One region of the Klebsiella sp. B345 genome, then DNA from elsewhere that is predicted to be linked to it. Evidence: predicted binding sites of a transcription regulator. Region 1 holds the regulator's gene; the other holds the start of a gene.
What was found. The regulator LexA, encoded in region 1, represses DNA repair genes until DNA is damaged. The targets are predictions, from matches to a motif close to TNCTGTATGTACATACAGNA.
Positions count from the first base shown of each region.

Region 1 (4,790 bases):
TGAACGCTGACGCGAAGCCAGCAGCGCGGTGCAGCACAGGTTCATGGCGTTGGCCGCGCCGGCATTGTTGATACGCACCATCAGATCGGAGGCAATGTTGTTCACCGTCGGCGTCAGCCACGATGGGCGCACGGCCTCAATCGGGTCGATGGATTCGCGCCATTCAGGAACATGCTGGTTCAGGTAGGTCATCAGCGGCAGCGGTTCACCGAAGTTCACATAGCCCTGACCCAGGTTACGCAGCTTGCTCAGACCACGGAGCATCTGCGGCAGGCTCTCTTTTTCTTTGGTCGCGCCGCGCAGCTCTTTGGCGTAGGTTCCCACTTCCATGACGTGCTCGTAGCCGATGTAGATCGGCACCAGCGTAATCGGACGTGTCCCGCCGCGCAGCATGGCCTGGATGGTCATCGACAGGGTGCCGGTCTTCGGATCCAGCAGACGGCCGGTACGCGAACGCCCGCCTTCCACGAAGTACTCTACGGAGTAACCGCGGCTGAACAGCTCGCCGAGATATTCGCGGAACACCGTGGAATAGAGCTTATTGCCCTTAAAGGTACGGCGAATAAAGAAGGCGCCACCACGACGGAAAATCGGACCAGCTGGCCAGAAGTTCAGGTTGATACCGGCGGCGATATGCGGCGGCACCAGACCCTGGTGATAGAGCACGTAGGAGAGCAGCAGATAGTCCATATGGCTACGGTGGCACGGCACGTAGACAATTTCGTGCCCTTCATGGGCCAGTTGACGTACGCGCTCGGCGTTATGGACATTGATCCCCTGATACAGACGGTTCCAGGTAAACCCGAGCACGCGGTCGGTCAGGCGAATCATCTCGTAGGAGAAGTTAGCCGCGATCTCTTCCATCAGCGCGACGGCGTTCTGCTGTGCTTTCTCGTGGGAGATTTTCTTGCTGCGCGCTTCATCTTCCACCGCGCGGGCGATGGCTTTGGAGGCCAGCAGCTTGTTGAACAGGTCCTGGCGCGCGGGCAGACGCGGGCCGACGGCCGCCAGACGCTGACGGGCGAAGTGCATACGTGCGACACGCGCCAGTTTCTGGGCGATAATTTTATCGGTACCGTGTTCAGTAGCCATTCTGCGCAGCGACACCGGCGGGGAGAAGCGGACAAAACTGTCACGTCCCAACCACAGCACGGCGAAGAACTTCTGAATGCCGTTCAGCATACGCAGCGGCGGGTTCACTTCGCCTTTCTCACGTCCTGGCGCGCGGCCGAACATCACCGACACCGGCACCATTTGCACGTCCAGGTCAGGATGGTTACGGTGCAGGTCCAGGTAGTCGTGGAACAGCTTGATGGACTCTTCTTTCGGCGTGTAATAGGTGAAAACACGCGGGCCGCCGTGGATAAAGACGTAGCGCGGCAGCAGAGCGCCGTCGATTTCCAGCGGTTCGAGCGGGTCTGGTAAATCATGCTCGAGGCACTGGGCGCGCAGCGTCAGCAGGTCTGCCTTCGAGTTATAAGGCAGGACATACATAATAGGACGCGAGGTATCCAGCCCTAATTCCTGAGCAGGTTCTGCGGGAATAGACTTGCTTTTTACCAGCACCCGTAATGGTAAATTCAGTAATTTATAGTAAATTCGTTGCCAGCCGGACATAAACGATGTGAAGCCTCTGGTTAATCATGCAAATGCGCGGCAAGAATAACAGAAAGCGCGCAAAATTTCCGTTGCCACACGGCAAACGCGTACACTCATTGACGTCATTTACATAAAAAGGTTCTTTTGATGGCCAATAATACCACTGGGTTAACCCGAATTATTAAAGCGGCAGGTTATTCCTGGAAAGGGTTCCGTGCGGCATGGATAAATGAGGCCGCCTTTCGTCAGGAAGGCGTCGCCGCCATTATTGCCGTGGCGATCGCCTGCTGGCTGGACGTTGACGCTATCACCCGTGTGCTGCTGATAGGCTCGGTCCTGATAGTGATGATAGTCGAAATTATTAATAGCGCGATTGAGGCGGTGGTAGACCGTATTGGCCCGGAACACCACGAACTGTCAGGGCGTGCGAAAGATATGGGGTCCGCGGCGGTACTGCTGGCCATCGCGATCGCGCTGATCACCTGGGGGCTTTTGCTGTGGGCGCATTACCATTAATTCGCCGTCAGCTGTGATGGGTGAGCAGCTGTGTAAAAAATGGAAGGTAGCTCCTGATTTTTGTGTGAAATTTGATTCCAAAATCACCGTTAACTGTATATACTCACAGCATAACTGTATATACACCCAGGGGGCGGGATGAAAGCGTTAACGACCAGGCAGCAAGAGGTGTTTGATCTCATTCGGGATCATATCAGCCAGACGGGCATGCCGCCGACGCGTGCGGAAATTGCTCAGCGCTTGGGGTTCCGTTCTCCAAACGCGGCGGAAGAGCACCTGAAAGCGCTGGCGCGTAAAGGCGCAATTGAGATTATCTCTGGTGCCTCCCGCGGTATTCGTCTGCTGACGGAAGAAGAACCCGGTCTGCCGTTAATCGGCCGCGTGGCCGCCGGTGAGCCGCTGCTGGCTCAGCAGCATATCGAAGGCCATTTCCAGGTGGACCCGGCGATGTTCAAGCCGAATGCTGATTTCCTGCTGCGTGTTAGCGGTATGTCGATGAAAGACATCGGTATCCTGGACGGCGATCTGCTGGCTGTGCATAAAACACAGGATGTGCGTAACGGCCAGGTTGTCGTAGCGCGTATCGACGAAGAAGTGACGGTTAAACGCCTTAAAAAGCAGGGTAACATCGTCGAACTCCTGCCAGAAAACAGCGAATTTTCGCCGATCGTGGTGAATCTGCGCGAACAAAATTTCACTATCGAAGGGCTGGCCGTTGGCGTGATCCGCAACGGAGAGTGGCTGTAACACCTTCACCACGCAGCATCGTCTGATGGATGATGCTGCGCTGTCTTCTCTTAGTCAGGCTCTTTCCTATGCTCTTTCACGCCGCTGATAAAGCCCTGTGGCGCCTGGCGCTACCCATGATTTTCTCCAATATCACCGTCCCGCTGCTGGGGCTGGTTGATACCGCCGTTATCGGCCACCTCGACAGCCCGGTTTATCTCGGCGGCGTTGCGGTGGGTGCCACGGCCACCAGTTTCCTTTTCATGCTGCTGCTTTTCCTGCGGATGAGCACCACCGGTCTGACGGCTCAGGCCTTTGGCGCAAAAGACCCTCTCCGTCTGGCGCGGGCGCTGGTGCAGCCGCTGGGACTGGCTTTAGGGGCCGGTCTGCTGATTGTCCTGTTCCGGGCACCGCTGATTGACCTGGCGTTGCATATCGTTGGCGGCAATGAGGCGGTACTGGAACAGGCGCAACGCTTCCTGGATATTCGCTGGCTGAGCGCGCCGGCCTCGCTGGCAAATCTGGTGCTGCTTGGCTGGCTGCTGGGCGTGCAGTATGCCCGCGCACCGGTGATCCTGCTGGTGGTCGGCAACCTCTTGAATATTGTCCTCGACCTTTGGTTGGTGATGGGCCTGCACATGAACGTACAGGGGGCTGCGCTGGCGACGGTGACCGCTGAATACGTCACCTTTATCATCGGGCTATTGATGGCAAGGCACGTGCTGGTGCTGCGTGGTGTGTCATTCAGCATGCTGAAGAATGCCTGGCGTGGGGATGTGCGGCGACTGCTGGCATTAAACCGCGATATTATGCTGCGCTCCCTACTGCTGCAGCTGTGCTTCGGGGCGGTGACCGTTTTCGGGGCCCGTCTCGGGGGCGATATCGTCGCCGTTAATGCCCTCCTGATGACGATGCTGACCTTCACCGCCTATGCGCTGGATGGCTTTGCCTACGCCGTCGAAGCCCATTCCGGGCAGGCCTATGGCGCGCGCGATGGCAGTCAGCTGCTTGAGGTCTGGCGGGCAGCCTGCCGTCAGTCGGGGATGGTGGCGCTGATATTTGCGGCGATCTACGCCGTGGCGGGGCCGTACATTATCGCGCTGTTAACCTCGATCCCCTCACTGCAGCAGCTGGCCGACCGCTATCTGATCTGGCAGGTGGTTCTGCCGGTAATTGGCGTGTGGTGCTATTTGCTGGATGGCATGTTTATCGGTGCAACGCGGGGAGCCGAGATGCGTAACAGCATGGCGGTGGCGGCGGCTGGGTTTGCGCTGACGCTGTTGACGCTACCGGTTCTCGGTAACCACGGACTGTGGCTGGCGCTGGCGGTCTTCCTTGCGCTGCGCGGCCTGTCGCTGGCGCTGATCTGGCGGCGACACTGGCAGCACGGCACCTGGTTTTCATAATGGTTTGTCGCGGTTTTTATCGTGTGAATGGTTAAAGATTCCGAATAATAAATTAAACCCAGAATTCTTAACTATAGTTAACGTTATGTCCGGCACGCAGCGGGCTGTTAACCCACCGAACGATGAGGACTGAATGATGAACAAAGACGAAATCGGCGGTAACTGGAAACAGTTGAAAGGTAAAGCGAAAGAACAATGGGGTAAGCTTACCGATGATGACATGACGGTCATTGAGGGTAAGCGTGACCAGCTGGTGGGTAAAATCCAGGAACGTTACGGATTTGCCAAAGATCAGGCCGAGAAAGAAGTGTCTGAGTGGGAACGTAAAAACGACCACCGCTGGTAGCGGAGCACATCAGTGTTCTGACCCTTTGTTATTGCCTGCCCGTGCGGTACACGGAGGTACCGACAACCCTGATTCCCGCTCTGGCGCAAGCCTCAGCGGGCTTTCTTTTTAATCAGAATCGTGTGGTCATGCTGGCAGTGCCCCGGCGTACTACAGGCTTCGACTTCGACGCAGCCGGCACACAGGCCATGTGCTTC
Region 1 is NZ_CP180443.1:3,284,009-3,288,798, forward strand. Features, by position in the region: gene plsB (glycerol-3-phosphate 1-O-acyltransferase PlsB) at 1-1,617, opposite strand, end outside; gene ACMYSO_RS15435 (diacylglycerol kinase) at 1,747-2,115, shown strand; gene lexA (transcriptional repressor LexA) at 2,254-2,862, shown strand; gene dinF (MATE family efflux transporter DinF) at 2,931-4,247, shown strand; gene ACMYSO_RS15450 (CsbD family protein) at 4,384-4,593, shown strand; gene zur (zinc uptake transcriptional repressor Zur) at 4,686-4,790, opposite strand, start outside.

Region 2 (4,790 bases), 700 kb from region 1:
TCTCTGAACGTCGGCGTCGTAACCATGACCGATGACAATGTCGAGATCCACTGCCTGATCCGCTCGCTGATCGACAGCGGCAAAGACTATGTCGTCAGCATGCTGGATTCACTGGGTAAACTGGCCGGTGCCAAAACCCAGGCGAAAGGCGCCTACCCTGGCTGGCAGCCGGATGCTAACTCACCGGTGATGCATCTGGTGCGTGAAACCTACCAGCGCCTGTTTAACAAAACCCCGAACATCCAGATTATCCACGCGGGGCTGGAATGCGGTCTGTTCAAAAAACCGTACCCGGAAATGGACATGGTCTCTATCGGGCCAACCATTACCGGTCCGCACTCCCCGGATGAGCAGGTGCATATCGAAAGCGTGGGCCAGTACTGGACGCTGCTGACGGAACTGCTGAAAGCGATTCCGGCAAAATAAGTTTTACCTGCATCAACCTCGCCCGGATGAAGGCTTATCCGGGCGACCTCACCTTCTCCATTCGATAGTTAATCAACGTCTCGCCGCGCACGCTCACCTGCTGCTGTTGCACTACCCTGAATCCATGTCGCTCAAAAAACGGTTTGGCCGTGATGCTCGCCTCCACCGTCAGCGTACCGGACGGGATCTGCGCAGAGAGTGTCTCGAGTAACCGGCTGGCAATGCCCTGACGGCTATGGTCCGGGGAAACGAACAGTAAATCGATATAGTGGCCCACGGCGGTAATAAACCCTACCGGCTGCTGGTCAAGCAGCGCCACCCATATCTGAGACTGCGCCATTTTTTGCCGCCAGCGCGCCTCATCCACCTGCGCCCAGGCGGCAATCTGCGGTGGGGAATAATCCTGGCTGGCGGTCTGTTGAATTGCCCGTAGAAACAGGGCGCACAGCGCCGCAAAGTCGTTTTCCTGATACAGCCCGATCGTCAGCATCGTTATAACCCTAATACCAGCTGTCGCTCGAGCTGCGGGTCAAGCAACGTGACGTGTAATCCCACCAGCCTGACCCCGCGGCCGCCCCGCCGCTCATGCCAGGCTTTATGGGCCGTTAAAATCAGATCGTCCTTGTTCAGCCGCGGCCAGACATGCTCCTGAGTGGTCAGCTGAAAATCATTAAATTTCAGCTTCACCCCCTGACGGGCAATCAGCAGGTCTGGTTTAACCTTCACCAGCCGCCGCTCCAGCTCCTGGTAGAGGTTTTCGATGATCGCTTCGCAGTCGGTCCACTCATGAATGTCCTCCATCAGGGTGCGCTCAACACCAATCGATTTACGCTGCCGGGAATTGTTGATCTCGCGCTCGTCGATCCCCTGACTGCGCTCCCACAGGATACGGCCAAGTTTGCCAAAGCGCTGGAGCAACATGGCCAGGTCGCTTTTCTGGACGTCTTCGCAGGTACGTAGCCCCATGCCTTCCAGCTTCGCGGCCGAGACCTTGCCCACCCCGGGGATCTTCGCCAGCGGCAGCGTGCGCACAAATTCCGCGACCTGATGTGGCGCAATCACAAACTGGCCGTTGGGCTTATTCATGTCGGAGGCAATCTTGGCTAAAAATTTGACCGGGGCAATCCCGGCGGAGGCGGTCAGTTGAAGTTCGTCGAAAATGGTCTGGCGGATCTCTTCAGCCATCAACGTGGCCGATCCCTGACAGCGAGGGCTGTCACTGACGTCGAGATAGGCTTCATCCAGCGACAACGGTTCAATCAGCGAAGTGTAGCGTGAGAATATTTCACGAATATGCGATGACGCGGCCTTGTAGGCATCAAAGCGGCCGGGCAGCAGAGTCAGATGCGGGCACAGTTTGAGAGCCATAGCGGTAGGCATGGCGCTACGCACGCCAAATTTACGCGCCGGATAGTTGGCCGTACTGATAACGCCGCGCTGTACCCGACTGCCGCCGATGGCGATCGGGATATCCCGTAGCGCCGGGTTGTCACGCATCTCGACCGCCGCAAAGAAGCAGTCCATATCGACATGAATGATTTTACGCATAGTGAGCCCCCACTTACCACTGGACAAGTATACAGCATAAATAAGGTCTATGAGAAGTGTACGGGGATCGCGCTGACAGAAAGAAAATGCCCGGCATCGCCATGCGCTACCGGGCATCAGGAAGAAAGAGACGCTTAGAGAATACGGTTTTGCTGGTGTTGCGCCTCGCGGGCCAGGCGTTTTTTACGCGCATCGCACGGCTCAGGGCAATCACACACCTTTTCGATTCCCAACGCAGTGATACCGCCACAGCTGCCCTGGATGCTTTTACGCTTGATCAGATACCCCAGAGACATCCCGAGGACCACCAGCGCGAAAATCACAAAGGTCGCCACAAACGCCGTCAACATCATCAACCTCCAAAATCATCCAGCATGATGTTTTCATCTTCAACGCCAAGATCTTTCAGCATCTTGATCACCGCGGCATTCATCACCGGCGGCCCGCACATATAAAACTCACAGTCTTCCGGGGCCGGGTGATCGCGCAGGTAGTTTTCATACAATACATTGTGAATAAAGCCGGTATGGCCGTTCCAGTTGTCTTCCGGCAGCGGGTCGGACAAGGCCACGTGGAAGGTGAAGTTCGGATTCTCACGGGCCAGCTGTTCAAACTCGTCGTCGTAGAACATTTCACGCAGCGAACGCGCACCGTACCAGAAGCTGATTTTACGCTTACTGTGCAGCCGTTTCAGTTGGTCGAAAATATGCGAACGCATCGGCGCCATACCCGCACCACCGCCGATAAAGACCATTTCAGCGTCGGTGTCTTTGGCAAAGAATTCGCCAAACGGCCCGGAAATCGTCACCTTATCACCGGCTTTCAGCGACCAGATATACGAAGACATAATCCCCGGCGGGGCGTCCGGCACCTTCGGCGGCGGCGTGGCAATACGCACGTTAAGCATAATAATGCCTTTCTCATCCGGGTAGTTCGCCATGGAGTAGGCGCGCAGCGTCGGCTCTTTGACGTCGGAAACGTAGCGGAACAGGTTGAATTTATCCCAGTCAGAACGGTACTCGTCCGGCACATCGAAGTCCGCGTAGGCCACTTTGTGCGACGGGCACTCAATCTGGATATAGCCACCGGCACGGAACGGAACGGCTTCGCCATCCGGCACCCGCAACTTGAGCTCCTTAATGAAAGTTGCTTTGTTATCATTCGAGATAACTTCACACTCCCATTTTTTCACCCCGAAGATCTCTTCCGGCAGCTCGATCTTCATGTTTTGTTTTACCGCGACCTGGCAGGCCAGACGGCAGCCCTCTTTCGCCTCACGCTTGGTAATGTGGGACAGCTCGGTGGGCAGGATATCGCCGCCGCCCTCTTTTATCGTGACCCGACACTGGCCACAGGAACCGCCGCCGCCGCAGGCCGAAGAGACGAAGATGCCGTTGCTGGACAGCGTGTTCAGCAGCTTATCGCCCGCCGGGGTGCGGATCTGTTTATCCGCTTCATTGTTGATTTCAATGACCACATCACCGGCGTTGACCAGCTTCGATCGCGCCACCAGGATCAGCCCCGACAACACCAGCACGATCAGCGTGAACATCACGACGCCAAGAATAATTTCCATACTTTCCGCCCTTATAGCTGCACACCGGAGAATGACATAAAGCCCAGCGCCATCAGACCCGTGGTAATAAAGGTGATCCCTAACCCGCGCAGACCGGCGGGCACATTTGCGTACTTCATTTTTTCACGAATGCCCGCCATCGCGACAATGGCCAGCATCCAGCCGATGCCGGAACCGAAGCCGTAGACGATGGATTCAGGGAAGTTGTAGTCACGCTGTACCATAAAGGAGACGCCGCCGAAGATGGCGCAGTTTACGGCGATCAGCGGCAAGAAGATCCCCAGCGCGTTGTACAACGCCGGGAAATACTTATCGAGGATCATCTCCAGAATCTGCACCAGCGCGGCGATAACGCCGATGAAGGTGATAAAGTTCAGGAAGCTGAGATCAACACCGTCCGCCAGCGCGCCGTCGCGCAGCACCAGGTTGTAGACCAGATTGTTGATCGGTACCGCCAGCCCCAGCACCACCGTGACGGCAACGCCCAGGCCAAACGCCGTAGAGACCTTTTTCGACACCGCAAGGAAGGTACACATCCCGAGGAAGAAGGCCAACGCCATATTCTCAACAAACACGGCGCGAACAAACAGGCTAATGTAATGAGCCATAATCGGTTACTCCTTTTCCTGCTGTTCAGGCTTCCAGCTACGCAGCGCCCAGATCAGCAGACCGATAATGAAAAACGCGCTCGGCGCCAGCAAAAACAGCCCGTTTGGCTGATACCAGCCCCCGTTCTGTACCGTTTCCAGCACGGTGATACCAAACAACTTGCCGCTGCCGATAAGCTCACGCAGGAAGCCAACAATCATCAGGATCGCGCCATAGCCCAGGCCGTTGCCGATACCGTCCATAAAGCTGGCCATCGGCGGCGACTTCATGGCATAGGCTTCCGCACGCCCCATCACGATACAGTTGGTGATGATCAGCCCAACAAATACCGACAGCTGTTTGGAGATCTCGTAGGCAAAAGCGCGCAGCAGCTGATCGACCACAATAACCAGCGAGGCAATAATGGCCATCTGTACAATGATGCGCACGCTGTTGGGAATATGGTGGCGGATCATGGAGATAAACATGCTGGAGAACGCCGTTACCAGCGTCACCGCGATGGTCATTACAAATGCGGTCTCAAGTTTAGTGGTCACCGCCAGTGCGGAACAGACGCCCAGCACCTGCAATGCAATCGGGTTATTCGCGACGAGCGGCCCAACCAGCACCCGCTTCATCTCTTTCATTTCGC
Region 2 is NZ_CP180443.1:3,988,152-3,992,941, reverse strand. Features, by position in the region: gene pepD (cytosol nonspecific dipeptidase) at 1-426, shown strand, start outside; gene ACMYSO_RS18745 (GNAT family N-acetyltransferase) at 461-916, opposite strand; gene dinB (DNA polymerase IV) at 919-1,974, opposite strand; gene nqrM ((Na+)-NQR maturation NqrM) at 2,109-2,324, opposite strand; gene nqrF (NADH:ubiquinone reductase (Na(+)-transporting) subunit F) at 2,327-3,550, opposite strand; gene nqrE (NADH:ubiquinone reductase (Na(+)-transporting) subunit E) at 3,562-4,158, opposite strand; gene ACMYSO_RS18720 (NADH:ubiquinone reductase (Na(+)-transporting) subunit D) at 4,165-4,790, opposite strand, start outside.
Region 2: a site for LexA is predicted at 1,992-2,011, ahead of dinB (DNA polymerase IV). Genes of this name have one in related genera too.